2 regions of the Paenibacillus vulneris genome follow, and region 2 is predicted to be linked to the other one. Evidence: riboswitches for the same ligand, from Rfam matches in the RefSeq annotation. Region 2 holds a riboswitch; the other holds the start of a gene.
What was found. A riboswitch is a leader RNA that binds a small molecule or an ion and turns the genes downstream of it on or off. The one in region 2 is predicted to bind ZMP and ZTP.
Positions count from the first base shown of each region.

Region 1: another riboswitch for ZMP and ZTP. It lies ahead of rpiB (ribose 5-phosphate isomerase B); the one in region 2 lies ahead of ABEA66_RS22815 (bifunctional 5,10-methylenetetrahydrofolate dehydrogenase/5,10-methenyltetrahydrofolate cyclohydrolase).

Region 1 is NZ_BAABJG010000047.1:100,330-116,490, forward strand. Features, by position in the region: gene ABEA66_RS31275 (ATP synthase subunit I) at 1-117, opposite strand, end outside; gene ABEA66_RS31280 (AtpZ/AtpI family protein) at 117-338, opposite strand; gene wecB (non-hydrolyzing UDP-N-acetylglucosamine 2-epimerase) at 513-1,655, opposite strand; gene upp (uracil phosphoribosyltransferase) at 1,704-2,333, opposite strand; gene trpB (tryptophan synthase subunit beta) at 2,647-3,810, opposite strand; gene glyA (serine hydroxymethyltransferase) at 3,992-5,239, opposite strand; gene ABEA66_RS31305 (TIGR01440 family protein) at 5,325-5,954, opposite strand; gene rpiB (ribose 5-phosphate isomerase B) at 5,986-6,444, opposite strand; ZMP/ZTP riboswitch at 6,544-6,624, opposite strand; gene ABEA66_RS31315 (low molecular weight protein arginine phosphatase) at 6,727-7,311, opposite strand; gene ABEA66_RS31320 (manganese efflux pump MntP) at 7,430-7,993, opposite strand; gene ABEA66_RS31325 (L-threonylcarbamoyladenylate synthase) at 8,253-9,326, opposite strand; gene spoIIR (stage II sporulation protein R) at 9,436-10,233, opposite strand; gene prmC (peptide chain release factor N(5)-glutamine methyltransferase) at 10,390-11,280, opposite strand; gene prfA (peptide chain release factor 1) at 11,285-12,358, opposite strand; gene ychF (redox-regulated ATPase YchF) at 12,398-13,498, opposite strand; gene ABEA66_RS31350 (thiol-disulfide oxidoreductase DCC family protein) at 13,735-14,172, shown strand; gene tadA (tRNA adenosine(34) deaminase TadA) at 14,387-14,845, shown strand; gene ABEA66_RS31360 (LiaF transmembrane domain-containing protein) at 14,983-15,645, opposite strand; gene ABEA66_RS31365 (hypothetical protein) at 15,649-16,161, opposite strand, start outside.
Region 2 is NZ_BAABJG010000026.1:99,161-115,321, forward strand. Features, by position in the region: gene ABEA66_RS22805 (ABC transporter permease) at 1-50, opposite strand, end outside; gene ABEA66_RS22810 (ABC transporter ATP-binding protein) at 43-804, opposite strand; gene ABEA66_RS22815 (bifunctional 5,10-methylenetetrahydrofolate dehydrogenase/5,10-methenyltetrahydrofolate cyclohydrolase) at 1,036-1,872, opposite strand; ZMP/ZTP riboswitch at 1,936-2,017, opposite strand; gene ABEA66_RS22820 (MarR family winged helix-turn-helix transcriptional regulator) at 2,056-2,463, opposite strand; gene ABEA66_RS22825 (hypothetical protein) at 2,724-2,891, shown strand; gene gyrA (DNA gyrase subunit A) at 2,888-5,323, opposite strand; gene parE (DNA topoisomerase IV subunit B) at 5,331-7,304, opposite strand; gene ABEA66_RS22840 (ABC transporter permease) at 7,366-8,358, opposite strand; gene ABEA66_RS22845 (ABC transporter ATP-binding protein) at 8,351-9,313, opposite strand; gene ABEA66_RS22850 (GDSL-type esterase/lipase family protein) at 9,360-10,184, opposite strand; gene ABEA66_RS22855 (peptidoglycan DD-metalloendopeptidase family protein) at 10,447-11,820, opposite strand; gene ABEA66_RS22860 (ABC transporter ATP-binding protein) at 12,155-13,999, opposite strand; gene ABEA66_RS22865 (ABC transporter ATP-binding protein) at 13,996-15,843, opposite strand.

The DNA.
Region 1 (16,161 bases), on a different contig from region 2:
CAATCCTGCCGAATACGGTCGGAATTCGACGAAAATCGCCCATACGACCAAACAAAAGGAAAGAAAAAAGAGAAACACATTTTGAACCGTTTTCAGATGGGCCGAAAAATCATCCATTATAGCCCTCCGTACTGCTTGATCATAAAGTAAATGCTGATAATTGCAGAGACAAGACCCAGCAGAAAGCCTCCCAGCAGCCATAACTGCCCGCCTAACGTATGACTTAACCAGTCGCCGAACCAATATCCGGCCCACAAGCATACTGCAAGGTCGATTCCAATGGCGCTCGACAATGCAGCGGCTCGCCACGGATTATCGTTGCGGTTTGGCTGTTTCATAGGCATCCTCCTGAGAATCCTCACTTATTGTAACGAAGCTATGCGAGGTTTGTCAATTGCCGATCTTTGTTAACAAGCCGTGATCAAAGTCACAAAAAGCCCGTCATATCAAGGTTTTTTTGGCTTACAAACCAAACAGTGCAACTGTACGCTGTAGCGTTTGTCATGAGATTGTCACGGTTGGAACGGCTCGGGTCTTGCAGAAGCTTGTCCGAAATGGTAAAGGATGGCTTGCACGATACGTTCCGACGCTTTTCCGTCCCCGTAAGGGTTGGCCGCTTGGCTCATTTTTTGGTATAAATCAGCATCGGTAAGCAGCGCTTTAGCCCGTTCGTAGACCTTCTCCTCGTTGGTTCCTACCAGCTCCAGCGTGCCTGCGTCGATCCCTTCCGGACGCTCCGTCGTCTCGCGAAGAACCAGGACCGGCACCCCGAACGATGGCGCTTCCTCCTGAAGGCCTCCGGAATCGGTCAAAATCATATGCGCATGCGGGTAAATGTTATGGAACTCGAATACATCCAGCGGTTCGATCAATTTGATTCGCGGATGTCCGCCCAGCATTTCGTAGGCTGGTTCCTTCACCGCAGGGCTTGGATGCACCGGATAGACGATCGCGATATCCTCGAATTCATCGGCAATACGTCGAACGGCGCGGAAAATTTGGCGATGCGGCTCTCCCTGCGCTTCACGGCGGTGTGCCGTCATCAGGATGAGGCGTTTGCCTTCGGCCCACTCCAGCACAGGATGGGTAAAATCTTTTTGTACCGTATACTGGAACACGTCCGTTACCGTATTGCCCGTAACAAAGATCGTATCTTCCGACTTGTTCTCCTTACGGAGATTGTTCGCGGACAAGTCCGTTGGAGCGAAGTGGAGGTCCGACAGCACACCGGTTAACTGACGGTTCATTTCTTCCGGATACGGGGACATCTTGTTCCAAGTTCTCAGTCCCGCTTCCACGTGCCCTACTTTTACCTGCTGCATGAAAGCCGCATAGCTCGCGAGGAAGGTAGTCAACGTATCGCCGTGCACAAGAACCAAATCCGGCTTCTCTTCACGGAACACCGGATCGAGGCCCTGCAGTACGCGAATCGTAATCTCATTCAGCGTTTGGCGCTCCTTCATTACGTCCAGGTCGTAATTCGGCTTAATTTTGAACGTATCCAGCACCTGATCGAGCATCTGACGATGCTGCGCGGTCACGCACACCAAAGATTCGATCTGCTCGGGATATTTTTGAAGCTCCAGCACCAATGGAGCCATCTTGATAGCTTCCGGTCTTGTGCCGAAAATCGTAATTACCTTAATTTTGCTCATGTTCGTTCCCCCTCCACTATGCCGTTCATCCCTACTACTTCTATTGCCTTATTTCGTCCCAAATAAACGGTCACCGGCATCGCCGAGGCCCGGGATGATATAACCGTGATCATCCAAATAATCGTCAATGGCAGCAACATAAATATCGACATCCGGATGCGCTTGTTGGACCGCTTGTACACCTTCAGGCGCAGCAATCAGACACATCAGCTTAATTTGCGAGCAGTTTCTATTCTTCAGTGCGGTAATGGCAGCATTCGCCGAGCCTCCGGTGGCCAGCATCGGATCGATAACGATCAGCTCCCGCTCCGTTACATCGGTAGGCAGTTTGGCGTAGTATTCTACCGGCTCGAGCGTTTGCGGGTCGCGGTACAGCCCAATATGGCCGACCTTGGCTGCCGGGACAAGCTTCAATATTCCATCCACCATGCCTAAACCGGCACGCAAAATGGGGATCAATCCTAGCATCCGGCCGGAAATAACACGGCATTCGGCGGTAGCTACAGGTGTCTGCACCTCTACCTTTTGCAAAGGAATATCCCTTGTAATCTCGTAAGCCATCAGCGTGGCCACCTCATCGACAAGCTCCCGAAAATCTTTCGTCGTTGTCGCCTTGTCTCTTATGTAAGTGAGCTTGTGCTGTATCAACGGATGATCGCACACAAATACTTTTCCCATACTATGTCCCCTTTACGCCAAATCTTGTCTATTATACCACAATTGCCGAACGTTATCCTAACATGATTGACATTTTCACTGAAATCCTTTTGCTGGAAAAAAGAAGTGTCCTGATGGCATGAGAAACCCCTCGAGACGGGGCAGATTTGTTGAAAAACGTGCAGAGCTTAACTGCTCCGGTGGGGTATCCCTCCTGCCAGGGCTACGCAAGGCCATTAGCCCCGAATTTAATATTTCCCCAACAATGGAAAAACCTTGCCCCGGGATGAATAAAAGCTTCATCGTCCGGGGCAAGGGACTCTCAAGGCCTGTCCTATTGATTTTGCAGCATATGGAACACTTGTTCCACATCCTTATCCCCGCGGCCGGACAGATTGACGATCAGAATGTCGTCCTTGGTCAAGGTCGGCGCGAGCTTCAAAGCATGAGCAACAGCGTGAGCGCTCTCCAGTGCCGGAATAATGCCTTCGGTTTTGGACAGCACCTGGAACGCATTAAGCACTTCCTCGTTCGTTACAGTATAGTACTCGGCCCGTCCGCTTTCTTTTAAATGGCTGTGCTCCGGCCCGATGCCCGGATAGTCGAGTCCTGCCGCAATGGAATACGTTTTGCGCGGTTCTCCGTTTTCGTCGAGCAGCACCAGGCATTTAAAGCCGTGCAGTACGGCCGGCACCCCTTGCGTCAGGGATGGCGCTTGGTCCGGCTCCACGCCGATCAGACGAACGGACGGCTCGTCAATATAATGAGCGAAGGCTCCGATCGCATTGCTTCCCCCTCCTACACATGCCAGAACGGCCGTGGGCAGACGCCCTTCCTTCTCCAAGATTTGGCGCTTGGATTCTTCGCTGATAATGGATTGGAAGTGCTTGACCATCGTAGGGAACGGATGCGGTCCTACAGCCGACCCCAGCAGGTAAAAGGTGTTGCGATAGTTTTGCACCAGATCGCCGAGCGCTTCATCCACCGCGTCCTTCAGCCTGCCTTGGCCTTTTTCAACCGCTACGACTTTAGCGCCGAGAAGCTCCATGCGGAATACGTTCAATGCTTGACGGCGGGTATCTTCCGCTCCCATATAGATGGTGCAGTCCATATCGAACATCGCGCAGACCGTTGCAGTGGCCACACCATGCTGTCCCGCTCCCGTTTCCGCGATAATGCGCTTGGCTCCCATCCGTTTGGCCAGCAGGATTTGACCCAATACGTTATTGATCTTATGGGACCCGGTATGGTTGAGGTCCTCGCGTTTTAAATAGATTTTGGCTCCGCCCAGCTTATCGGTCAAATGCTTGGCGTACGTTAACGGATTTTCACGTCCGACGTACTCTCTCAGATAATATTGAAATTCCTCAACAAATTCGGGATCATTCTTATATGTTTCGAACTGCTGTGCCAAATAATCCATTACCTCTTGAAGCTCCGGCGGAATGTAGCTGCCCCCGAAGGAACCAAAATAGCCTGCGGCTTGCTCCGTACTCATAAATTCCAGTCCTCCTCCAATAATCATAACTAAGCACTGTTTTTATTGTACTAAACCCCTTGGATTATACAAGTAGTGCGCCTGCTATTTCTTTACAGCGGCAGTAATCATTCGTTAATCGCTCTTATTTCATAAAAAAAGCCGGCCACTGCTGGGCAGCGCCGACTTGAGTTCAATCTGATTAGTAAGACAATCCAGGATAAAGAGGGAATTGAGCGGTCAAATCCTTTACCATACCGCGCACTTTCTCGTGTACGGCTGTATCCGTAGGGTTTTTCAAAGTCAAAGCAATGATTTTGGCGATCGTCTTCATCGCTTCTTCGTTCATGCCGCGGGAAGTTGCTGCAGGTGTACCGACGCGAATACCGCTTGTAATCATAGGCTTCGCAGGGTCGAATGGAATGGCATTTTTGTTAACCGTAACGCCAACTTCGTCCAGCAGATGCTCCGCATCTTTACCGGAGATGTTCAAGCTGCGCAGGTCGATCAGCATCAAGTGGTTATCCGTACCGCCGGATACCAGATCAACGCCCTCTGCGACTAAAGCTTCAGCCAATGCTTTGGCATTGTTGACTACGTTTTGCGCATACGTTTTGAATTCAGGCTGCAACGCTTCTCCGAAGGATACGGCTTTAGCGGCAATCGTATGCATCAAAGGACCGCCTTGAGTTCCAGGGAACACGGCTTTATCGATAGCTGCTGCCCAAGACTTGCGGCACAGGATCATACCGCCGCGAGGACCGCGAAGCGTTTTATGTGTAGTTGTTGTAACAAAATGAGCGTATGGCACTGGGTTTGGATGCAGTCCCGCTGCAACCAAGCCTGCGATATGAGCCATGTCTACCATGAGCAAGGCGCCGACATCGTTAGCGATTTGGCTCAAAGCTTCGAAGTCGATGATACGCGGATACGCGCTAGCACCGGCAACGATCATACGAGGCTTATGTTTGAAAGCGGCTTTGCGCACTTCATCATAGTCGATGCGGGAATCGGATTCTCTTACACCGTAAGCGACGAAGTTGTACAACAGACCGGATGCGTTAACCGGGCTGCCGTGAGTCAAGTGACCGCCGTGAGCCAGGTTCATACCCAATACGGTATCGCCAGGCTGCAGAGCTGCCAGATAAACCGCCATATTCGCTTGAGCTCCGGAGTGAGGCTGAACGTTCGCGTGCTCTGCGCCGAACAATTCTTTGGCACGGTCGCGGGCGATGTCCTCCACGATATCAACGTACTCGCAGCCGCCATAATAGCGGCGTCCTGGATAGCCTTCCGCATATTTGTTCGTAAGGACCGTACCCATAGCCTGCATAACCGCTTCACTGACAAAATTCTCGGATGCGATCAATTCGATTTTGTCGCGCTGACGGCCGATCTCCAGATTCATAGCCTCAACGATTTTCGGGTCTTGCTTGCGTAATTGTTCCACAGTAAGTTCCTCCTCGGGATGAGCTTATATTTTTAAATAAAGAGAAAAATTCCCTGCTTAAACAAAATCATGAGTTACTCGTTCGTCAAGTACACGAGCCAGCCCCTTGCGGTTCAGCGCTGTCCATATCATAAACCGCGCGTGCGCCTCCGATAAGCTTCGGACGGGTATAGGCAGCAAGAATGGACGCATGTCCAATCATTCGGATCGACGGTTTGAACGGAACCGCCACTCTCTTCAGATGCATCCCGATGAGCGTGCCTCCGATATCGATGCCGGCGTGAGCCTCGATGGTCTCAACGACACAAGCCTGCGGCAAGTTTTTAAACGCATAGGAAGCCATGGAGCCGCCTGCTCTGGGCACCGGAATAACGGAAACCGGATCGAGCCGGTACTCCTTCATCGCTTCTCGTTCAACTACCAGAGCCCGGTTCAAATGCTCGCAGCATTGATAAGCCGGATAAAAGCGGACTTCCTTCCTCATGGCCTGCATGGCTGCAAACAGCTGTTCCGCCACTTCCTCCGTACCGGACGTTCCGATATGCTTGCCGAGCACCTCGCTTGTGCTGGTTCCGAAGACGATAATCTGCCCTGCTTCAATATGTCCCGCCTGTATCAGCTCGCGAAGCGCCTGTTCCAAATGGCCGCGAATGGCGCTTATGTCCAATGATGCTGGTTCCGCTGCAGCCTGCCGGAATTGTTCTGCGTTGTCCATCATGAATCGCCTCTTTCGTCAGGCTTTCCGCTTACGGATGAAGCGAGTACTTGTCTTCCAACGCCTTGACTTTGTTAATGCGATTTTGGTGGCGTTCCCCTTGCGAGAACTCGGTTTCCAGCCAGACTTTCACGATCTCCTGCGCAACGCCCGGGCCAATAACTCTCTCTCCCATGGCAAGCACATTCGTATCGTTATGCTCGCGTGTCGCCTTAGCCGAGAACAAGTCATGCACCAATGCACAGCGGATGCCAGGCACTTTGTTGGCGGCAATCGTCATGCCGATCCCTGTGCCGCAAACCAGAATCCCTTTGTCGGCTTGACCCGAAACCACTTGATCACAGACGGCAATGGCATAATCCGGGTAGTCGACGGAATCTGTGCTGTTGTAGCCCATATCCGCCACCTGATGACCCAATGATTCAATATAGCCCACCAATTCGTCCTTCAAACGAAATCCTGCATGATCTGCACCAATAGCAATTTTCATATTGTCCTTCGCCTCCTAACATAGTTAGCTCCATTATAACCGATAGATAGCCGAAACACGAAAAAAGAGCATGCAGCGTGCTGTATCCAGCACAACGATGCTCTTTGCCCAGGCGACCGGCCGTGTACCTCGATGCTCCACTGTGGTTAAACCCACTCGTCGCCAGTTACATCAAGGCCCTACATTGTACCTTTATCATAGCGGAAATAGCGTCTTGTGTAAAGCCTAAAAAGTGAGTCCAATTCCCGAACACACGGATAGCCAGTGAATCAGGAAAATCCGTTACCTTGCCGCTTTCAGCTTATGGATCAGCTTCAGCAGCGCGGCCTCAATCTCCGCTGCGCACGCTCGATATTGAGCTAAGGAGCCCCCGAACGGATCGGCAATATCGTAATCCGGAAGCGTGCGCTCCAGCGTCAAGATTCGTGCCCTCTCCTCATCGGTTACCTGCTGGGACAATGCCCGCTTCACCTGCAAATCGGCAATCAGCCGTTCCATCTCCGCGATGCGACCGGCGGCTTCCGGATCGTCCTCCACGTACTCTTTCAGCGTATATATTTTATCGACGAACTCCGGATATTTGCCTATCGCGTGCTGCTTATGTCCCGACGTCATCGTCAGCACCACATCAGCCCATTTAATCAAATCGCTCGATAATGCGCTGGAGGTCATGCTGCAATCCGATCCATGCTCCTTTAATACGGCTGCCGCATGATGGGATACCGGTGTGCCGTCATAAGCTGCAACCCCCGCCGAGCGGACTTCAAGATGGTGCAAATCATGTTCCGCCAGCAGCTTCCGGAGCAAGCCTTCAGCCATCGGACTGCGGCAGGTGTTGCCGGTACAAACGAATAAGATTCGATTCATCTGGGATCCCTGCCTTTACTATTCAATATAGGCTGTACTCAGCCTTCCCTTTTATTGTACCTCAAATGTTTGAAAATAGGGAACGGTCGAGCCATGGTTTTCATCAATTGGGCCGGTTTTATAATAAAAAATGCACGCCGAAGGCCAATAAAATAACTCCGCCCATCGCTTCGCCATACTCACCGATCCATCGTCCCATCTTGCTGCCCAGCAAAAGGCCGATAATGGACATGATCCCTCCAACGGTTCCGAACATGATCACGGTCAACGCCATATCCCCGGCAAACATGCCAAGAGAGACGCCGACAGAAAAGGAATCGATGCTGACGCTGAGCGCAAAAAGAAGCAAGCCTCCCAGCGTACGGTGATCGATGGATTTTACTTCTTCCCCTTTCAAGGAGCTGTACACCATATGAATGCCGAGAAGCAGCAGCAGCGCCCCTCCGACCTTGGTGGCAATGCCGCCCATCAAAGAGCTGACGTAGCTGCCCGTAAACATGCCCATCAGCGGCATAACCATATGAAATACAGCAATGACAAAGCTGAGCTTAGCAATGTCCAGCTTGCGTATGCCCTTCATCCCTATGCCAATGCCGAGCGATAGAGCATCCAGTCCCAAAGCGATAGCCATGATCAATATAGCGATAAACTGCCCCACCATTAGCGGAGATGTCCAATCCATTCTATACTCACCCCTTGTCCCCGTCCCTAATCAACATATGCGGACGAGTCCAGAATCATGACTGGGCGAGAGCTAACGGATCGGTTCCAATTCGGAGTATACGGACAAACTCGCAATTCACTGCCATTTTTCGCAATAACGGCCGGATTTATTCATATATATCCTAGCGAGGGCTGGATAGATGTGAAGCGGTTCTGCATTATATGTATGTTAAAAAATACACCGGCAACGCCCTTCAGGCGAAATGCCGGTGTAATCATCAGACATGAATGATACGGTCCCCGGCCGCCTTGCGCAGCCGGTTCATAATCGCGGCCCCGATGCCCTCCTCGGGGCATGTTTCCCCCATGATGAAGTGGATCCCCGCTTCATCGAATTCCCGCAGCGCGGCGTACAGCCCGTGCGCCAGCGATTCCAGGTCGCCGACGCTTCCGCAGGCGACGATATGGTCCGCGCGCAGCAGCGGGGCGTGCTCACGGTACGTGAGAACGCCTGTGCGTTCCCCGCGCGCGTGCGCTTCGTCGAGCTCGCGCTGGATGCGAGCGAGCACCCGTTCAGGAGCATCGCCCTGAACGAGGGTCATTACGCCGCGCGGGGCGTAATGCGTGTACTTCATCCCCGGCGCGCGGGGTGCCGCGGAGGGCTCTTGGTGCGCTGAGGCTTCGCGCACCGTGATGCCGGGCAGCGCCTCGCGAAGCTGCGCTGCCGTAATGCCGCCGGGCCGCAGAATGTGGAGCACACCCCCGCCGGCTTCGCCTGCGGCTGGAGTGTACTCCACCACCGTGGACTCGACGCCGACTCCGGTCGGCCCCCCGTCCACGATGCCGTCGATGCGGCCAGCGAGATCCTCCAACACATGCTGCGCTTGTGTTGGGCTGGGCCTGCCCGAGCGGTTAGCGCTCGGCGCGGCCACAGGGCAGCCTGCAGCGGCAATCAGCTGCAGCGCCACCGGATGGTCGGGCATCCGCAGCCCGACCGAATCCAGCCCCGCGGTGACAAGCGGGGACAGAACGCCTGGCCGGACGGGAAGCACGACCGTGAGCGGCCCCGGCCAGAAGGCGTCCAGCAAACGCGAAACGGCCTCATCCGGAGAAGCGGCGAGCGCCTCTACTTGAGACCGGTCTGCGATATGGACGATAAGCGGATTATCCGAAGGCCTTCCTTTGGCCTTGAAAATTTGTTCAACGGCTCTCGTTTGGCGGGCGTCAGCCCCCAAGCCGTATACCGTTTCCGTAGGAAACGCTACAAGCCCTCCCTGCTTCAGGGTCTGTGCAGCTTCCGCCAACGATTCCGGCTGCGGCTGCTCGGGCGAGACCTTCCAGTATGCTGTCATCCTTACTCCACCCTTAATCCATTTTCCATGCGTCTCTTAATTCGTTCAGTCCTCGATTTCTTGCGAGGACTACCCATTATTCCTGCAAGTCTATACCCACTACCTAGGACTACGCAAACAGCGAGCCTAGCTTCTTCATCAAATCCCAAAGAAAGAAACGAACTTCCGGCTGCTCCGGTTGTACATCAGCCTTAGCCACTGCAGTCTTGCCTGCGGCTGGCGCTGCGCCTTTTGTCTCGGCTGCCTTATTAGCCGTTTTGGCCGTTTTCGCGTCTTTACCTGTTTTCTCCTCTTGATGATCCTTCGCTTTATTCGCAGATTCCTTCTCCGCCTCAGGCACCGCTTCTGCGCGGACCTCATTCGGATTTTTGGCAATGACCTCCGAATCTACGAAGCACAGCGGAGGAAACAGGACACACCACCAGTTTTGTCCTTCTGCATTACCGATGGAGACGCGAAGCGCCTCATAATCGCCCGCAGGGTATACTTGGTTTCCGTACATTTTGGTTGGGAACGGAACAACGCCAAGCTCAACCTGATAAGCATAGTCAAATCCGTTTTTGCGAAGCGTCTGCCCCACCAATTCACTCAGCTCAGGCAAATGGCTGCGGACCGTTCGTCTCGCTTCCTCAATCGTTTGTGGACCGGTAACCCACTGCTGCACTTGTTCCACGATAGCATCACGAACTTCTCTTTTTATCCATTGATCGGACGGTGAATCCGAATTAGCCAATATACGAAGTCGTATCGATTCTTGAGGGATTACCCCCTCTGTACTGGCGGAAGCACTCTCCGCCTTGGAAGCAAATACAACCGTATTTTCCTTTTGAGCTTCCCAACAAAACATTAATAGAATAAGTGCAAAAGCTATATAAAAATATCGAACCCGGGGAGTTCTTCTCACCATGGCTTGTCGCCCCTCTCGTATCGCTTCATAGCATTAGTATGAACCGATCCGAGAGGTTTTAAACCTAGCAATCTATCAATTTTTACTAGAGAGAATAGATTGTGCCTCTCCTTGCCCGACCATCTGGCTTTTATGCTGATCCGGGCACTACGTCCCTTATCTCCGCTTCCAAGCTATAACATGCCGGTCAATTCCCGCCAAGTCGGGAACCAACCGAATCCCGTCCCAAGCCTCTACTGCGGCGAGCATGTCCGACACCGCCTTTGCTTGCCCCATGCCGACTTCCAGTCCGACAAGGAAGGGCATCGAGGTCAGCTCCTTCAGCTGAGCAATGAGACGCCGATACAGCACGAGACCATCCTTCCCGCCATACAATGCGGAAGCCGGCTCGAACAAGCGCACCTCAGGCATCAATCCCCCCTCATCCTCCTCGGGTATATAGGGAGGATTGGATACAACCGCATCAAGGCGCAGCCCTTGTTGGATATAGGGTGCCAGCAGATCCCCCTCCAGGAACGAGATCCTTCCTGCCACTCCCAGGCGTTCTGCATTTGCCTTTGCAACCGCAAGCGCAGCAGACGATATATCCGAGCTCATCAGACGCCAGGATGGACGCTCCGCGGCAAGACTTACGGCTATCGCTCCGCTTCCCGCTCCTATGTCAGCAACAAGCGGAGATGCCTCTTGTGAAGGCCACAGCTCGGTTCCGAGCATAACCACCTGTTCCACCAGCAGCTCGGTTTCCGGACGCGGGATAAGCACGGCCGGCGTCACCTTGAAGGTACGCCCGTAGAAATCCTGTTCTCCGATAATATATTGGACCGGCTCTCCTGCCGCTTTACGCTTCAACAGCTCGCACCATTGCCCTTCAAGTTCCACGGGGAACATTTCCTGCCAGCGAAGCAGCATTTCACTGCGGCTCCAGCCCAGCAGATGCTGCAGCAGCAGCTCGGCGCAATTGGATGCTTCACTCACTTCATGCCCCTGTAAAAAAGAAGAAGCCTCAACATAGGCTTCACGAATCGTCAACTTCCGTTCGACGGTCATTGGTTTACACTTGTTCCCCTTTATCCATAAGCTCCGATTGGGCAGCAATCGTCAAGGAAGAGATGATCTCATCCATATCGCCGTTCAATACAGCATCCAAACGATGGAGCGTCAAACCAATACGATGGTCGGTCACACGGCTTTGTGGGAAGTTATAGGTTCTAATGCGTTCGCTTCGATCTCCTGTACCCACTTTGCTTTTCCGCTCACCAGCATACTTGGACATTTCTTCCTGCTGCAGCTTATCGAAAATCCGGGCACGAAGCACCTGAAGTGCTTTTTCTTTATTGGAGTTCTGCGACTTTCCGTCCTGACATGTCGCAACAATGCCCGTCGGTACGTGGGTTACCCGAACCGCCGATTTCGTCGTGTTAACGGACTGTCCACCGGCACCGCTGGAACAGAACGTGTCGACGCGGATATCGTTATCGTTAATTTCGATATCGATATCTTCCATTTCCGGCAGCACCGCAACGGTAGAAGTCGATGTATGAATCCGTCCGCCCGACTCTGTCGTCGGAATACGTTGAACCCGGTGGGCGCCGCTCTCGAATTTCAGCTTGCTGTAGGCTCCCTTGCCGTTTACCATGAAAATAATCTCTTTGAAGCCGCCGAGATCATTCATGCTGACATCCATAATTTCCGTTCTCCAGCCTTGTGTATCGGCGTACTTCGTGTACATCCGGTATAGATCGGCTGCAAATAACGCCGCTTCATCGCCGCCTGCGGCGCCGCGGATTTCGACGATAACGTTTTTGTCGTCGTTAGGGTCCTTCGGAAGCATCAAAATTTTGATGCGCTCCTCGAGCTCCTCCTTGCGCTGGGACAGCTCCTCCAGCTCCATTTTGACGAGCTCGCGCATTTCATCGTCCAGCTTCTCATTCTGCATGGCCCGTGCCGCCTCGTACTGCTCTACAACACCTTTATATTCCGTATAAGCCTCGTAAGACTCTTGAAGGTCGGATTGCTCCTTGGAGTACTCCCGCAGCTTTTTCGTATCGCTCGTTACATCCGGATCACACAGCAGCTCGCTTAGTTTTTCATAACGGTCCGCAAGTGATTGCAGTCTGTCTAGCATCATCATTCACCCCTTATGTCTCTTCAGATAGTATATAGTTTAGACGTTGAAACGGAAGTGCATAACATCGCCGTCCTGCACCACGTAATCTTTCCCTTCCAGGCGAAGCTGTCCTTTTTCTTTCGCTGCGTTCATCGAGCCCGCATTGACCAAATCATCATAGCTGACAACCTCTGCACGGATAAACCCGCGTTCGAAATCGGTATGGATGACTCCAGCCGCTTGCGGAGCCTTCATGCCCTTGCGGATGGTCCATGCACGAACCTCCTGAACTCCAGCGGTGAAATAAGTATACAAGCCAAGCAGCTTGTAGGCAGCCTTGATCAGACGATTCAAACCGGATTCCTGCAGCCCGAGCTCCTCCAGGAACATCTCTTTGTCTTCGCCTTCAAGCTCGGCAATTTCGGATTCTACCTTGGCGCTGATGGGAACAACCTCTGCTCCTTCCAGAGCAGCGTATTCACGCACCTTTTGTACCAAAGGATTATCATCCGCATTAGCTACTTCTTCTTCGCTCACATTAGCCGCATAGAGCATCGGCTTCATCGTCAGCAGGTGAAGATCGCGGATCAGCAGCTTCTCGTCATCGCTCAAATCTACGCTGCGGGCCGGCTTATCGTTATACAGCGCCTCTTTCACCCGCTCCAGACACTCCACTTCAGCCGCGTATTTTTTGTCGCCGCTTTTCATATTTTTACGGGAACGTTCAATCCGCTTCTCAACTGATTCTACGTCAGCCAGGATCAGCTCCAGGTTGATCGTTTCGATATCGCTGATAGGATTGACCGTACCGGACACGTGTGTAATGTTCTCATCCTGGAAGCAGCGGACAACGTGAACGATAGCGTCCACTTCCCGGATGTGGGCAAGGAACTTGTTGCCCAGTCCTTCGCCGCGGCTAGCGCCCTTAACAAGTCCTGCAATATCTACAAATTCAAATGCCGTAGGAACGACATTTTTAGGAACAACCATCTCCGTCAACTTGACCAGCCGCTCATCGGGAACCTCTACTACCCCTACGTTCGGATCAATCGTACAGAAAGGATAGTTCGCCGACTCAGCGCCCGCTTGCGTAATCGCATTAAATAAAGTGGATTTGCCAACGTTCGGCAGGCCCACGATCCCAGCTTTCAAAGCCATGTATAGGACAACTCCTTAATCATCGTTATTCAATATCCCTAAATAGTTATTATATCGCACATATAGGGTCCCTGTCACCTTGCCTCTTCTATTTCCAGCAAAAATCATGGAATGTGCAGACGCCTCCCACAGGAACCTATATCGTCCAATCTTTATTTCGTTGTCGCTATGGCATTAACGAGGCGAGCAGATCACAGTATAATAGGAGTATCCTCTATTGAAACCAGGTGAGCGCAATGAAAACCCGATGCCAGGATTTAAGTCATGATTCCGATACATTTAAGCACCCTATTATGCTATTCGATGGGGAATGCCGTTTTTGCAGCCGCTCGGTTCAGCTCCTTATCCGGCTGGATCAAAGGGACGTTTTTCGCTTTGCGCAGCTGCAATCCGACACGGCCCAATCCCTGCTTCCACCGGAAATCAAGAACGATCCGTCGATGGATTCCGTCATTTTGCTCGACCAAGGCTTCGTCTATACGCATTCCGACGCTATATTGCAAATTTGCAGACGCTTAGGGCGCGGTTGGGCGTTACTTTCTGTATTAAAGTATGTTCCGGTTTCCTTGCGGGACTTTCTGTACCGTTGGGTGGCCAAAAGACGGTATAAGCTGTTCGGCAAGCAGGAGCACTGCATGATTCCGACTGCTGAAATCCGCCGTAAATTTATATGAGACCGCCTTCCCGGCTACAGGCTCCTTATCCCCATCTGGGGATAGTGATTTGAATAAATCGAGGGAACTTGCGGAACTATCCCCAATTTTCTACAATAAAATGTGCATAACAACCCGGTTATCCACAAGGTTATCCACAGCATGTTAACAAATCGAATACTTGTTCGTCAGCATTGGCCTGTGAATAAGTTGATCATAGAAACGAGGTGCCTGTGTGCAACAACATATCCCTTTTATGAACGCTGCAATTGATGAAGCCCGCAAAGCCGAGGCACTGCTCGAAGTCCCGATCGGTGCCGTGGTCGTGTGGAATGACACCATTATCGGCCGCGGCCACAATCTCCGCGAGACAACCAAGGATCCACTGGCACATGCTGAGCTCATAGCCATCAAGCAAGCCAGCGAGTATTTGGAGGCATGGCGGCTTCTCGATTGCCGATTATATGTGACTTTGGAGCCCTGCCCCATGTGCGCAGGTGCCATAGTTCAAGCCAGAATTCCGCAGGTCATTTACGGAACAACTGATCCCAAGGCCGGCTGCGCAGGGACCTTGATGAACCTGCTGCAGGAAGAACGGTTTAATCATCGCGTCGAGGTGATTTCCGGTGTCCTTCAGGAGGAATGCAGCAGCATGCTGACCCAGTTTTTCCGCCGTTTAAGAGGGAAGGCATAAGGAGGACAAGTCCATCAGGCTACTATTCCCATAATGGACTTCCTGTTGCGCCAAGAGTCGCCACATTACACAGCCTAAAAACGCTGTACAAGAAAAAAAGCAGGAGATTCGGATGCTCCCGACTCCTGCTTGTTCTATCAAGATATGATACTGTTGTCCAATCCTCTCATCTCCACCTGCACTCCCTCCGGCAGCACTACGGTAACGGTCATCCAAGGATAATAGGATTGCAGCCCCCGCTCCGAAGGAAGCCGTTTGATCTGCACATACATGATCTCGCCGGCCGTATGTACGGAGACCACCTGGTCCTTGTCCAATGGACGTGATTGCTCTCCCCCTTTGATCCGTTCACGAAAGGTTCCGAATACCTGAATGGAGCGTTCCGTCGATTTATCAATTTTCACACTCTGATCTCCTGATTGGACAACGATTTTTTTCACGCCGTCTCCCAGTGCTTCCTTCACTGTCGGCAAATCCCTGGTTTCCTCCGTCGCTCCCAGCATGGATCGAATTTCGCCCAAAATGCCGACAGACGCCAGCAGCGTAAACCCGAGGCAGCCGATGCAGATCACTCCAACAAAGAACAGGCTCATAAAGTCGTAATGAAGCATGCTGTTTTCTTTATTCGAGAATAATAAATAGATAATAATCTCAAGCCCAAGCAAAACAAAGATGATGGGCCACCAGGCGATAAACGCATCGAAGGCCTGGATTCCTCTCCATTGGGACATGAACAGGATGACCCCCAGCAGGATCAAGGTCAAGCCCATCGATAGAGTCCCTACACGCCATTTTTTCATAGGCTATCCGTCCTTTCGATTTTTGCTTCCGATGAGCAGTCGAAGACCGCCGCCGATCAAGATTACGGATACAACAAAGGTCTGAAAATATTGGTGGAACAGTATGGATATCCGTTCTTTGGGGAACATCCGGTCCAAGGCGTTCAGGATCACTTCATCGGCCAAATAATAGCCTCCCAAAACCAGCAAACCTATGCCGACCCATTTTTGATGGTTCATCAACCAATCGACGAAGGGAAGGTCCTTCAGTTCCTCCCGTCCCTGCTTGGAAATCTGCTGCAGCGCGTCAAAGAAGCTATAGAACCATAAAATCGGAATCAAGAACAAGAAAATCGATAAACGAAGCACATCCATAATGTAAATGAGCAGCAGGAACGCGGCCATGAGCTGAAGCCCTCTTTTTTGCAGGCCAAGATACATATGTCCCGCTCCCGGAACGATAGACAGGAAGGTGGCGATCATCTTGCTCTTTCTGCCATCCTCGCGGCTTTCCTGAAAATCCTCGAAGAAGGTCTG
Region 2 (16,161 bases):
ATCGTTATGGCAATAAATACAAGCGTGAAGCTTAATGCCACATTATTCATAAGTGCCTCCTTCACCGCTCTTTGTGACCTGGAGAAATTTTTGCCCGATTTCCGTATCCGGTCTCTCAAAGAAATCACTGGTTGGACGGTCTTCCAGCAAAGTGTGTTCTGCCATAAACCATACTCTGTGACTCGTTGCACGCGCCTGCTCCAGATCATGGGTAACCCAGATCAGGGAGGTTCCGTATTTCTCATGCCACGCTTGCAGCAGCTTCTCCACAGCCTGTTTGCTGTGCAAATCCAGGGAAGCCGTAATTTCGTCCAGCAGCAGTAGTTGCGGCTGCATCAGCAAGGAACGGACCAACGCTACTCTTTGTTTCTCTCCTCCGGATAAATCCTGCGCGTTCTTGCTCCAATCCATTTCCTCCAGACCAACATTCCGCATCAATTCCATGGCTAATGACGTATTGAAGGACTGCCGGTGCAAAAGACTGACCGTCTTCAGATTATGCTCTACGGAGCCTTCCAGCATGACCGCATGCTGTGCAACGAAGCCAATTTTCTTACGCCAAGCCTGCGGATTCCACTGCGTCGAAGCACGCCCCTCGTACCGAATCGTGCCCTCCTCCGCGGCATCCAGCATCGCAATAATCCTCAGAAGCGTGCTTTTTCCTTGACCCGATAACCCTAGCAGTGAGATTATCGAAGGCTCCGCTACGCGTGTGCTCACATTGGAAAATAAACATTTCCATCCTTCCTGCTGCTGGATGCTTTTTTTCAAGCCGTTTATTTCTAAAACCGGATAATCATTCACTAGGTACTCCTTCCTGCCGCCCAAAAATAAATGTCTGACCGATAACAAAAACTCTATATATTATAACTTTTTCCATAAGTTTCGCACAGCCCAAACTAACGAGCCCCCTTATAATTGTGCCCTGGCCACGAAGTAGATTCAGGTACATAACGTGGAGCCCCGAAATGTAAATCCTCTATAGATATTGAAAAAACCGTCCAGGAGCATCCTCCCGAACGGTTTTAACCCATCTTATAAGTCGCATCTCTCCGCCGCGTCTACCGTATGCTTCAACAGTGTCGCAATGGTCACAGGACCTACGCCCGCAGGTACCGGAGTTATGGCACCGGCGATACCGAGGCAGGCCTCGTAATCAACATCGCCGACACTCCCCTGGTTGTAGCCTGCATCGAGAACAACGGCTCCCTGCTTGATCCAGCTGCCTTGGACGAACCTCGGCTTTCCTACCGCTGCAACGACGATATCCGCCGATAGGACGATGTCGGATAATTGGTTCGTCTTCGAATGGCAGATCGTAACTGTGGCATTGCGGTTCAACAGCATCAGGGACACCGGCTTGCCCAGAATAGGGCTTCGGCCAATTACAACGGCATGTTTGCCTTCGATTGGAAGCTGATACGCATCCAGAATCGCCACAATGGCCGCAGGAGTGCAGGACGGGTACAGGCCGAACCCGAATGCCGTCTGCGCAAAACCAAGCGTCGTTACCCCATCTACGTCCTTCTCGATACTAATTGCCTCAAATGCCGCCCGTTCATCAATATGATGAGGTACCGGATGCTGAAGCAATATGCCGTGGACGGTCGAATCCTCATTCAGCTGCCGAATGACTTCTACTAACTGCTCTGTAGTTGTGCCCGGTTCAAGGTGAATGCGTCTTGATTCCATCCCGAGTCTTCTACAGGCATTTCCCTTCATACGGACATAGGTCTCCGATACCGGGTCGTCACCTACCAGAATCGTCGCCAAGCACGGGATGACTCCCCGTTCGGTCAATCTCCTAATTCTTGATTCCAGCTGCTCCTTGATACGTGCAGCTACACTTGCGCCATCCAAAATGATGCTCATGTTCCGTCATCCTTTCCATTTGGAAGTGGTAAAAACGCAAAAAGGCAAGAGGAGCATTCCTCTTACCTTAGCCCAGGCGTACGGCCACAAATATCCTATGTGCTCCCTCATGGTTCCCCATGTTCCGCCAGTTACACATAGCTCAGTTATCCCTATAATACCCTTAATTTCCCTAGAAGGCAACTAGGCGTTAGCCACTTTTCCGAGCAAATAAACGAGCAGCTGCTGATTATGAGCGGAAATACGGCTCAAATAGCTCTGTAAAAACCGTTCGCGGATAATAACTCCGCGCTCGCACTCCTGTTTCCCTTTATCCGTCACCTGTACCCAAACGATGCGCCGATCCTTGCCGTCGCGTTCCCTGCTTATTAATCCGGCCTTTTCCATCCGGTCCAGCAATGTAGTGATCGCTGCGGGTGTCGTATCCAGGTATTCTATAAAATCCGACGGCTTCATCCTCTCATGACCGGACAATAGCTCCAAAACCGTTAGCTGTCCTTCCGTCAAGGTAGGTGACAGCTCGGTTTCCATATGATTACGCAAATCCTTGGATAATTTCCACCACAACTTAGCAAATTCCTGAGTAATCACTGATCATCACTCCTGCATCTACTATTCTTTGAATCGATTCTCTCTATTGCTGCGTGCTCTGCTATATTAGATCCGAGTTTTCTTGGCTAGTAACCTTATTATACCATTGTCATCGCGCGGTTTAAAGGTTAACAGCATAAATACTTTAAGACATTAAACGATAAAAAAGAGGAACATTAGACCCTATTCAACATATATTGCTACATGGGCTTTTCAAGAGAAGCGGAGCTTGTCAATTCATGCGGAGGAGTGATATGCGAATGGAAGCGTGGAAGCAGTTGATTGGAGAAAAGGCGCTGCAAAAAGGAATAATAAACGACCCACAATGGCTGGATAAATTGGATGAGCCCATGCCTGTGTGGGTCGTACTGGAGCTTATGTTGAAATGCTTGGAGCGTTTGGACTCCGATTACAGCAGCTACGATTAATCGATCTTGAGCAGATCCGTAATCATATCCGTTTTGGAGATAGGAACGGCTTGCCGGCCGGTTGATTTACGCTGTTCAATCGGCGTGCTTTCCGACGAGAAGGATACCCGTTCACCGCTTTGCAATACCGCGGTAAGCAGAATCTCTTCTTTCACGGCATATGCCTTCACCAATGCTGTTCCGTTAGGCTTGACCCGTTTGCCGTCCTTGAATTCGAACGTGATTATTCCTTTACCGCCCCGGCCTTGAACCGGATAATCCAGGATCAGTGAACGCTTGGCATACCCGAGATCGGTGACGACAAGCAGTTCTCCCTCCTCCCCATCAATCCACTCAGCGCTGATGACTTCGTCATCATCCTTTAACTGAATTCCGCGAACCCCGGCTGCGGCGCGTCCCATCGGGTTCACTTCATCCTCTCTGAAACGGATAGCCATTCCTTGCTTCGTTACAAGAAGAATATCTTGATCATTCGTACTGACGCGAACGTCCAGGATCGCATCGTTCTCTCCTACCTTGCTGGCTACGATGCCGATCGAGCGATTCGTCATGTATTCCTTCAGCTCCGTACGCTTCACCTGTCCCCGCTTGCTTACGAATACAAGCGATTTGCCCGGTTCGTCAAAATCCCGTACCGGAATGACGTTGACGATCCGATCCTCTTTAGGCGTAGGAATGACATTGACTATGGCCGTTCCGTTTTCCTTCCATTTATACTCAGGGACCTGATGCACCGGCAGGAGGTAATACTGGCCTCTCTGCGTAAAGATCAACAGGTTATCCAGTGTGTTCACTTCCAGCAAATAACGTACATAATCGCCTTCCTTCAAGCCGGTCTTCTCCAGTTCCCCACCGGAACGGGTAAAAGAAAGCTTGCTCGTCCGTTTAATATAGCCTTCGTTGGATAGGGTAACAAAAACATCCTCGGCCGATACCATGACCTCCAGATTGACCTTCAGCTCCTCAACCTCGTTCTGAATGTCGGAACGGCGGTCGATGCCGTATTTATTACGAATTTCGGTCATTTCATCCTTAATGACCGCCATGAGCTTCTTCTCGCTGCCCAGAATACCGCGCAGCTGCGCGATCGTCTTCTGTACGTCCTTCAATTCCTTTTCAATCGCATGAATCTCCAGATTCGTCAAGCGGTACAGCTGCAAGGTAAGAATGGAATCCGCCTGGCGCTCGGTAAAGCCGAATTGGGAAACCAAGTTGTTTTGTGCGTCTTGACGGTTCTTCGACGCTTTAATCGTCGCAATGACTTCATCCAGGATGTTCAGCGCCTTGGCTAGGCCTTCGAGTACATGCGCGCGGTCTTCAGCCTTCTCAAGCTCATATTGGGAGCGAAAAGTCACAACTTCCTTCTGATGCTCGATATAGGCTTGCAGAATCTCTCTGACACCCAGCTGCTTCGGCGTTTTGTTTACAATCGCCACCATATTGAAGTTATAGGTGACCTGCAAATCCGTCTTTTTGAACAAGTAGGCCAAGATACCTTGCGCATCGGCCTCCTTCTTCAGTTCCACTACGATGCGCAGACCATCGCGGCCGCTCTCGTCTCTTACGACGGAGATGCCCTCGATTTTTTTCTCCAGACGGATATTCTCCATCGCGGTGACCAGCCTCGACTTCACGACCTGGTACGGAATCTCCGTAATAACAATCTGCTGGATGCCGCCGCGCAGCGTCTCAATCTCGGTCCGTGATCTTAGATGTATGCGCCCTTTGCCCGTTTCAAATGCCTCGCGAATTCCCTCGGAGCCCATAATAATGCCGCCTGTAGGGAAATCCGGACCCTTCATAATCTGCATCAGCTCGTCGATCGGCATCGCAGGCCGATCCATCAATGCTATGCACGCATCAATAACCTCTCGTAAGTTATGAGGAGGAATTTCCGTTGCAAAGCCGGAGGAAATCCCGCTGACTCCATTGACAAGCAGGTTCGGATAGCGAGCAGGAAGGACTACAGGCTCCTTCGTTGTGTTATCGAAGTTGTCCTTGAACAGCACCGTACGCTTCTCGATGTCCCGCAATAACTCCATTGCGATTTCCGACAGACGGGCTTCGGTATAACGCATAGCCGCGGCCGGATCATCATCGATCGAGCCCCAGTTGCCATGGCCGTCGACCAGCATATGGCCCATCTTCCACGGCTGCGCCATCCGTACCATACCTTCATAGATCGCAGCGTCTCCGTGAGGGTGATAGTTACCCATAACGTCACCGACCGTTTTGGCCGACTTGCGGTACGGTTTATCCGGGGTGTTGCCCGAATCATACATCGCATACAAAATACGTCTTTGCACCGGCTTCAAGCCGTCCCGCACATCGGGAATCGCACGGTCTTGAATAATATATTTAGAATAGCGACCGAACCGGTCGCCAACGACTTCTTCCAAAAATGCGGGTAAAAAATTTTCCAGTATCGTCACGATTCACCTACTCCTCGAACTCGGTAAAGTTGACATTCTCGACAATCCAACGCTTCCGCGGGTCTACTTTTTCCCCCATTAGCGTCGAAACGCGCCGTTCCGCTTTAGCCGCGTCCTCAATCTTCACCTGCAGCAGCGTCCGGGTTGCCGGGTCCATCGTCGTTTCCCACAATTGATCCGGATTCATCTCCCCTAAGCCTTTGTAACGCTGCAGTTCCACGTTTTTGCCCAATTCCTTGGTCAGTACATGGAGCTGCTCATCCGTCCACGCGTAGCGGACTGTAGTATTTTTCCCTGATTTCTTCGTCAGCTTATACAGCGGCGGCTGAGCAATAAAAACTTTGCCTGAATCGATCAGCGGCTTCATATAGCGATAGAAGAACGTAAGCAGCAGCACTTGAATATGAGCGCCATCTGTATCGGCATCCGTCATAATAATGATCTTCGCATAGTTGCTTTCCGATGCGTCGAATTCCGGTCCTACGCCAGCCCCGATGGTGGCAATGATCGCCTTATACTCGTCGTTTTTCATGATGTCGAGCAGCTTGGCCTTTTCAGGATTCATCGGTTTTCCCTTGAGCGGCAGGATCGCCTGATGCTTCGAATCCCGCCCCTGCTTGGCAGAGCCGCCGGCGGAATCACCTTCCACGATGAACAGCTCATTACGCGAATAATCCTTGGATTGAGCCGGCGTCAGCTTGCCGCCCAGATTAGAGCTCTCGCTCTTTCCTTTCTTACCGCTGCGCACTTCTTCACGCGCTTTCCGCGCGGCTTCGCGGGCCTTGGCGGATTGAACGGCTTTTTTCATAATCATTTGCGCTACTTGGGGATTTTCCTCCAGGAAAACCGCCATCTTATCCGATACGACGGAATCGACCACGCTGCGGGCCGAAGCGCTGCCCAGCTGATCCTTCGTCTGGCCGACGAATTCTACTTCCCCCATCTTAATGTTGATTACGCACATCATGCCTTCGCGCAGGTCCTGGCCGTCAAGGTTTTTATCCTTTTCCTTCAAGATGCCCGATTTTCTGGCGTAATCGTTCATAACGCGGGTATATGCCGTTTTGAAGCCCGTTTCATGCGTACCGCCTCCGCGGGTCGGAATCGAGTTCACGAAGGAAACGATCGTTTCGGTATAGCCGTCATTGTACTGCAGCGCCACTTCGACTTCGATATCGTCCTTCTCGGCGCTAAAATGAATCACTTCATGCAGCACATTTTTTTCTTCATTCAAAAACTTGACGAACTGGCTGGCGCCGCCCTCGTATTGAAACGTCTCCTGTTTATCGGAACGCTCGTCCTTAATCGTCACCTGCAAGCCGGAATTAAGAAAGGCAATCTCTTGTAAGCGCTCCAGCAGCGTATCGTAGTTAACAGACGTTCCGCCCTGGAACACCCTTTTGTCCGGTTTGAACGTTACTTTGGTTCCTGTCTGCCGGGTGTTGCCAATGACCTCAAGACCGGTTGTCGGTTCGCCGACATGCTCTACGCCTTTGTCGTCAACCCAATACTCGAACCGTTGACGATGAGTTTTACCTTCCCGATAGATCGTAACCTCCAGCCATTCAGACAACGCGTTCGTAACGGAAGCACCTACGCCGTGCAGGCCCCCGGATTTTTTGTATCCTCCTCCGCCAAACTTGCCTCCGGCGTGCAGAATCGTAAAGACGACTTGCGGCGTAGGGATTCCTATCTTGTGCATACCTGTCGGGATCCCGCGGCCATTATCCTGAACCGTTATCGATTGGTCCTTATGTATCGTCACGTCGATTTTTGTACAAAATTTGGCAAGATGCTCATCGACGGCATTATCGACAATTTCCCAAATCAGATGGTGCAAACCCGAAGTGCTTGTACTGCCTATGTACATTCCCGGTCTTTTGCGGACCGCCACAAGTCCTTCGAGTACTTGTATATCATCGGCGCCGTAGTCCGTGCGCTCGGTGGTGGAGTCGGTAAACAAATCTACCTGTTCCGTCATCGAAGCCCCCCCTTTACTCCTGAAGCTCTAGTTCTATTGTGCATTATAACATCTCGTTGTGTTAGTTCAATATATCTTTTTTCGTGAAGACCGTAAAGGATACGATAATAGATACGACTCCCCAAACGGTCAAAACCATCAAAGAAAACGGTAAATCCATGCCCTTTATCGGCGGCAGACTGCCCGTTAAATAGTCGGTCAGACGCAAATTGACCATAAATAAATATTTTGCCGTCTCCCAAGAGGATACCATATTTGTCAAGATGGTGCCGGAGATCAGCACGGCGAGCATAAGTCCCATTCCCGCGGCGGTGCTGCGGATTAGCACGGAAACCATCAAGGACATGACAGCTACAATGATCGCCGCATACCACACCAGGCCGAACTCCATGATTAAGTACAGCCATTGCTGCACCGGCCGAACGTAGGAGGTGTCCACCTCGGAGCCGACAATTTTAAAGCCGAAAAATACAGGCATGTCCCAGCCGCCGTAGCCAAACACAATGCCTGAAATCAAATAACAAAGCAGTGCGGTACAGGTAACAACCAGCGATGTAAATAAAACTAAACTGATCAGCTTGCTCAGCAAGATTTTCCATCTTCCGACGGGCCTTGTCAAGAGAAGCTTTATCGTACCCGTCGAATGCTCGGAGGACACGAGGTCTGAGGCGATAACCATAACCATGAGCGGAATGAACAGCCCCACTGCGTTTTTAATAAATTCTCTTGTAAAGGTTACCCCGTTTGGCGACGCCGGATTCACATCTTTATCCAAGTAGTATTGAGCGAGCATAACTTCAACCTTGCGGAACTGCTTCCATTCTTCCGGAACACGCGCACTGCCGATGCTTCTCGTATAGTCGACAATCTTCTGCCTTTGCTCCGCCCGCCAGTCGGTTGTACCGAACTGCTTAAGATTATTCTGGGATACTTTCAGCTGGGCATAAGTAAACATCGGGATGAGGGCGGCCAAGATGAGCAGCACGACTAACAGCCGCTTCTTTTTTATAATTTTGATACATTCGTTTTTCACTAACGGATATACGCTAACCAATACGTTTCCCCTCCGTTAAGCTTAAAAATAAATCCTCGAGCGTCGGGCTCTTCGTTTCGACCCCGTACAGCTGGATACCGGCCTCTACCATAGCACGTGTCAATGCAGGAATGTCATCGGGATTCAGCTGCGTAATGATATCGTGTACAGCCGCATCTCCCCCGCCCGTCTCTTCCTGCTTCAGAACGATTTCCAGCACCTGAATATCCGGCTTCGCTTCCAGCAGCTGAACGGCCTTCACTACCGGCGCTACACGCCAAATCACACGGCTTGCCGACTCATCGATCAGTGACTCTACCGCGCCGACCTTGATGACCTCCCCGTGCGTAATGATCGCTACCCGATCACACATCTGTTGGATTTCACTCAGCAGGTGGCTTGAAACGAACAAGCTTAAGCCCGTTTGAGCCAGCTTCTTGATAAATTCCCGCATCTCCTTGATCCCCTGAGGATCAAGACCGTTCGTGGGCTCGTCGAGTATCAGCAGCTTCGGACGGTTCAGCAGCGCCTGAGCAATTCCAAGCCGTTGACGCATCCCGAGCGAGTAGGTTTTCACCTTATCGTGAATCCGCGCATCCATCCCGACAATATCGACCACTTCTTGAATCCTTTGTTCATCAATTCCGGGAAGCATCCGGGCAAAGTGCTCCAGGTTCTCCCATCCGCTTAGATAGGAGTACAGCTCAGGGTTTTCAACGATACAACCGACATATTGGAGCGCTTCGTCATGATTTTTATGCACATCATGCCCGCATATCGTTATCGACCCCTCCGTCGGGGTGATGAGATCGACCAGCATGCGGATTGTCGTCGTTTTCCCCGAGCCGTTAGGGCCAAGAAACCCGAAGATTTCGCCTGCGTACACCTCAAACGAGATTCCCTTGATAATCTGCTTTTTCTTAATCGTTTTTTTGACATTATTGACTGACAGGACAACTTCCGGTTGGCTTCCCATTGCTCTGTTCTCTCCCTTATCTCATGGTCCGGTGATGCACTTTTGGCTATTTGACGATTTGGACGATTCGATCGGCTATCCGTTCATAGCCGTCCTGATTAGGGTGAAAATGATCCGTATACAAATATTTGTTGAGATTCAGCTCGAACAAATCCGCCGTAGGGACGACCACCATATGAGGATAGCGGTTCGCGATTTCGAATGCCGCCTGATTCCATTTTTGAATCAGCAGCGAGCCTTCTCTTTTCTCATCCAAATCAAGAAACGGATGGTATAGCCCGACATAGCAAACAATAGCATTCGGATTTTGCTTGGCGATCGTATCCAGAATCTGTTCTAGCCGCTTTAACGCTTCCGGCATTCTGTCCAGCGCGGCTTTAGGGTTAAAGCCCTCATCCTTCTGCCCCGTGAAAATCCCTTGCCCGCCTTCGAACAAATCGTTGCCTCCCGCCGTTAACAGGATCAGATCGGCTTGAGCGATCGCGGTGCTCATGTCTTTTTTCTCTGCCATATCCTTCAAAATATCGCCGGTTCTAAATCCCGGTATGGCAAAGTTATTGAGAATAAACACCGGCTTACCGAGCTGCTTCTCCAGCTTTTCCTTTGTTTGACCGACATAGCCCCTTCCCGATAAATCGCCGGTTCCCGCACTTAAGGAATCGCCTAAGGCGACGATTTGGATCTTATCCTTCGAAACAAGCGACGAGTCCTGGGGCTTGGCCGCCTCCTGCGGGGGTGCAGCCTCCGTCTGCTCTACCTTCTTTGGATAAATAATCTGGTTGATTGCATAAACAAAGCCAAATACGCACAGCAAAGTGGACAATAATGCGGCCAACCCGACGGTTCGCCACAAAAATCGAGTGGATAGCAAGACAACTTCTCCCCTTTACCAACATTCGACATATAAAAGTCGCTTTCATTTTAGAGTAGCGGTTTATGAGCAGATTTGCAAATGTGCGTCCCGTAAAAAGTTGATTCATGCGAACGCAATAGGTATAAGCCTTGCAGAGTTTCTGGAAACAGCAAAAAACCGGGAGATTTCCATCAAATCCCGGTTCCTGCATTCTATTATAACCCCAGGCTTCCCGCTTCAAACTACGTGTTGCCTACATTTCTTTTCCATTCCAACTGCGTTAATCAGATAGTTTCCCGAGATATTTTAACGGATTTTGCTGTACGTCACCTTTCCGCACCTCAAAGTGCAGATGGACCCCCGTTGCATTCCCCGTACTTCCCATGATTCCGATTTTTTCACCTTTTTGCACGTTTTCCCCTTCTGTAACCGCTATTTTGCTTAGATGCCCGTATAACGTGCTGTATCCGTTCTGATGATCGAGGATGATGCAGTTGCCATACCCGGTCTTCCATCCGGCAAAGCTCACGGTCCCATAGTCTGCCGCCATAATGTTCGACTGTTCGGATACCATATCCGTGCCCGGGTGAAACGAGCCCCACCTTTGACCATAGTCGCTGGTCAGCTTGGGACGATAAACCGGCCATATGAACGTACCGGTGCCAACTCCCGGAATGATTTTCGTACCTTTCTTCACCACGGCTTTCTTGGCCGGCTGAATCGTTTTTTCCCCGGAAAGACTCTCTCCAACAAGCTCGCCGTTAATTTTGGTGATCAGGTAGCTTTTCTCCATTAAACCGTTTTCACCAATCTCCATCGTCTCCTGGTTTCCGGCTTTCATGGTGCTATCCTCTATGTACTCTATATCATAAGGCACATCGACCGTTTCGACATGCCGCTCAACCGTTTTTACGGCAAGCAAAGGCTGAAGAACCGTGAGATTCAGCACGTCTCCGACATGGATAACTGAATTTTTGATAAATGGGTTGTTATCATAGATTACTTTCTGGCTGATATGGAACTTATACGCGATGCAAGACACACAGTCCCCGCGTTGAACGGTATATTGAATCGGCTGGACACCTCCCGTTTCGATGGCCGCAAGCAGCTCGTCACTGTTCGCGACTTCTTCGGGCCGGATTTCCAGCTTCGCCAGCTCCACCTGTTGAACAAACTCTACGGATTGGAGATTCGACGCAGAGTCAGGGGACACAAATTTAGTTTTATACCGGTTCAGCAGCGCGTTCACAGCCTCCTCATCCTTTAAAACGCCAAGAGGCTTGCCGTCGATAAGAATCTGAACGCCGCTTGTCCGAACGGTCGCTCTTTGTTCGAGCTTCTCCAATACCTGCGCATTATCAAATGCCGCCTTGTATTCGCGTTCCCGGACATAATGAATATCTCCGATACGAAGCTCCGTCTGCACGGAGGGAAACGAGAGCCTGGCCTGCTCCTGCTTCCGGAACAGCCAGTCGCGGACGACGTCCGTCGAATCAACGGCTCCAATTCTTTCCGTTCCCACAAAAACTTGATAACGAGTTACCATATGGTTCAGCATATAGACATAAGCAGAGGACAAAAATATAATGAGCACCGTCATAAAGCTAAAGCCGACGACCAACCATTTATTCTTCCAGCCTACTATGTAATCCACATGTACCTCCCGCAATCAGGTTTTGAAATGTCCACCTCCCTATCCTATTCCTGACGCTCGTCAAATAGCACAAAAAAGGCACCCACCTTGTAGGGTGCCTTCAGATTGTCGAGAAACCTATAAGGCTTGAACTATTGCTAATATACTACGGTGGGGTATGCCCCTCCAGCCGCTGTTGAAACCCGTGAAAGGGATCAGATTTAGTGGTATTTTCACGGGTTTCAAAGGCGGACGTAAACTCTTCCGAGGAATACCCCACCTCCATATTTAGCAAAGTTTTCACAAAACTAGGTTTCTCGACAGACTCAAGGCACCTTGTAAGGTGCCTTCTTCGTTATCCAACCTCGCGCAGAAAACGATACTGCGCTTGAATCAAGCCGTAGTAGATGCCTTTTTGCTTCATCAATTCCTCATGATTGCCCTGCTCCATAATGTTCCCATGATCGAGAACGACGATATGATCGGCATTGCGGATTGTCGATAACCGATGCGCGATAATGAAGGAGGTTCTACCGGCCAGCAGCGTCTTCAGTGCCTCCTGGATTTTCAGCTCGGTCTCCGTGTCGATACTTGCGGTCGCCTCATCCAATATCAGCACGCGGGGATCTGCGAGCAGCGCCCTGGCAAAGGAAATTAACTGCCTTTGACCCATTGACAGCACGTTGCCGCGCTCCTGTACTTCCGTATCGTAGCCTTGAGGCAGGTTAACGATAAAATCATGCGCCCGGACGGCTTTAGCCACGAATTCGATCTCTTCATCCGTCGCGTCTAAACGTCCGAAACGAATATTATCTTTAATCGTTCCCGAGAAAATAAAGGTATCCTGAAGCACAATCCCCACCTGGGATCTCAGGCTGGGAATCGCGACATCCCTGATATCATGGCCGTCTATCGTAATAGACCCTCCAGTGACATCGTAAAAACGGCAGAGCAAGTTGATAATCGTACTTTTACCGGATCCGGTATGGCCGACGAGCGCTATGGATTGGCCTGCTTTAACGCTGAGATCGATGCCTTTGAGCGCAAGTCTGCCCGGCTCATACTCGAATTCGACTTTTTTAAGCTCAATATCCCCTTGAACTCGAGGTAGTACTTTAGCCTCTTGCGCTTCTTCCACATTCGGCTTTTCATCGATGAATTCAAAGATCCGCTCGGAGGAGGCCATCGCAATCAGCATTTGGGAATACATTTGTCCAAGCCGGTTGATAGGCTCCCAAAAGTGCCCGATATAAGTTGCAAAAGCTACCAGCAAGCCTACCGTAATCTCACCTTGTTGAATCAAATGAGCACCAAACCAGAACAAAATACAATAGCCGATGGCTCCCGTCACTTCAATAATCGGGTTGAACGACTGGTTTAAGGTCGAAGCCCGGTTCCAGGATTTATGGTTGTCAAGATTCATGTTATCGAAGAATGCGATATTTTCCTTTTCCTGCGTAAAGGCTTGCGTTACCTTGATGCCTTGAATACATTCGTTCAAATGCGCGTTGATTCTCGATTGCTTCGTCTGCACAACCTGCCAGGAACGGCGGATATGGACGCGAAGCTTCGTCGAGATGACGAACATGATCGGAACGGTAACAATGATCGCGGTGCCCAGCTTAATGTTATAGAACAGGAGAATCACGATAATACCAATGAGCTGAACACAGTCAATAAGCAGGTTGACAACCCCGTTTGTAAACAAATCCTGCAGGGAGTTGACATAGTTCGTAATCCTTACCAGAATCGAGCCTGCCGGCCATTTATCGAAAAATTTGAAGGAGAGCTTCTGTACATGGCTGAACAAATCATGTCTCAAATCATAGATGACCTTTTGCCCTATCATGTTGGTGTAACGAATGCGGTAATTGTTGGCGGCCCACTGAATCAGATACAGCGCCAGCATCCCGCTCACACACAGCAGAAGCAGCTTCGTGTTTCCTTCACGCAGCGCATGGTCGATCGCGTACGCGATCAGCAGCGGATTTAGCAGCTTGGTAAGGGCGCCTACGATCATCATCGTAATGATGACGGGAAGAATTTGCTTCGAATAGGGCTTTATGTACTGACTGAGCCGCTTCACCTGGACCCAGTCGAATTCTTTATCTAACTGCTCGTCGTCCTGATAGACAAACCTTTGACCTTCCTGCCCAGTCGGGTTAGCCTTTGCGGTCGCCGATTTTGCAGACTTGCTCACTGTGCGTACCCCCTCATTTTGACATGTCCTGCTGCTGCCACCTGATTCGCGGCCTGCTGCGGCTCAGGATGTCCTTGTGTATCGTTTGCCGCGATTGGTTCTTCCGATTCATCGGGATGATCGGCGAATTGGATATGGTACGTGTCCAGATAAGGACCTTCCTGCTGCATTAATTGTTCATGTGTGCCTCTCTGCACGATACGTCCCTGATCCAGTACGAGGATTTCATCCGCATGACGCAGCGAAGAGATACGATGGGCAATGATGAATGTCGTCCGGCCTTTCATCACTTCCTGGAAGCCTTGCTGGATCTCATGCTCCGTCTCCATATCCACCGCGCTCGTGGCGTCATCGAGGATCAAAATTTTTGGATTTTTGAGCAGGGCCCTCGCAATAGCGATCCGCTGCTTCTGCCCGCCGGAAAGTCCCAGTCCGCGTTCACCGACAATGGTATCGTAGCCGAGCGGCAGCTCCATAATGAAATCATGGGCCTTTGCCAGCTTGGCGGCGTGTATGATTTGATCCATCGATACATTTTTTACGCCATAAGCGATGTTATTACGAATCGTCGACGAGAAGAGGAATGTCTCTTGGAACACGATGGCCATCTGGTCACGCAGGCTTTCCAAGGTAACATCGCGGATATCCCGTCCGTCCAGCGTTATGCGCCCTTCCTTGACGTTATAAGCACGAAGCAGCAGCTGAATGACCGTTGATTTCCCTGAACCCGTCCCCCCCAGCAGACCGATAACAGAACCGGCAGGAGCGTCCAGCTCAAAATTTTGCAGCGCCGGCTGTTTATCCGTATAAGCGAACGTTACGTTCTCAAAATGCACATGTCCGCTTACTTGTTCCGAAGTCAAGGCAATAGCGTTGTCCTTATCCTTCACGTGGACGTATTGGTGCAGGATTTCGAGTATCCGCTCCCCAGCCGCCTTGGATTGGGTAAAGTTATTAATATGGAATCCGATTCCCCACATGGGACCAATGATGTACCAAATTAAGCTGAAGCAGGCAACAAGCTCGCCAAGCGAGATTGAATGGTTGATGACCATCATGCCGCCGATCCCTAACAGGACGACGACGCTCATATTCGCAAACAGCTCCATCAAAGGAAAGTACTTTGCCCATATTCCCGAAGTCGTTACGTTGTTAACCTTGTATTCCTCGTTTCGCTCCGAGAACTTGTCGATCTCATGCGGCTCGCGGGCAAACGATTTCACGGTACGAACCCCAGTAATATTTTCCTGAACGGAGGTTGTCATGGAACTCATCGATTTTCGAATCGAACGAAACGCCGGATGAATCTTGCCTTCAAACCGGATCGCGGTAAAAACAAGAAACGGCATAAAGATCATCGTAACGAGAGTCAGCTTCCAGTTGATCGTCATCATCATAATCGTCCCGAAGGTAAACATCATGAAAACGTTTAAAATTTGCACGAAGCCGAATCCGACAAAATCCCTTACCGCTTGCAAATCCGCCGTCAGACGAGACATCAAATCCCCTGTCCGGGCTTTGTCGTAGTACTGAAACGACAAATACTGCAGCTTCTTGTACAGCGCATTCCTTAGATTAAATGCGGTCTTGTTCCCTAATTTCCCGCTGCTCATTCCGTGAAGAAATTGAAACAGCGCCTTACAGCTTACGACCCCGACAACCAGCAAAGACAAGTACGGCACCACGGAAAAATTTTTCTTCGCAATCACATCGTCAATCAAGTAACGAAGCAGATTCGGATAGACCAAACCAAGCGCCGTTGCGGTCATTAATGAGAAGATCGATGCGAACAGATACTTCTTCTCTGACCAGTAAAACTCCTTTAACTGCCTAAAGACTTCCATGGTGTCCCCCTCCATTAGCAGCACTAAAGGCCGCTTTAAGCAAAAATTGCTTTCGAGGCAGCTAGTTTCTGCGTTCGAAAGCGTTCGCTTTTTTGAATATTATCATCATCCCTGGGGTACAGCAACATCCAATGCTGTCATAAATCTCCTTAACGGGAGAAAATAACGCATTTCCTCACAAAATGCCAGAACAATCCACTTATATCATAGGATTATTGGCATATCTCGCCAAATGAAAACCCTTTCAACAAAACAGGCAAAATCGGCTGTCCTGACTTGGACAACCGATTTCTTCCACCGCTTTGAAAAAAGATAATG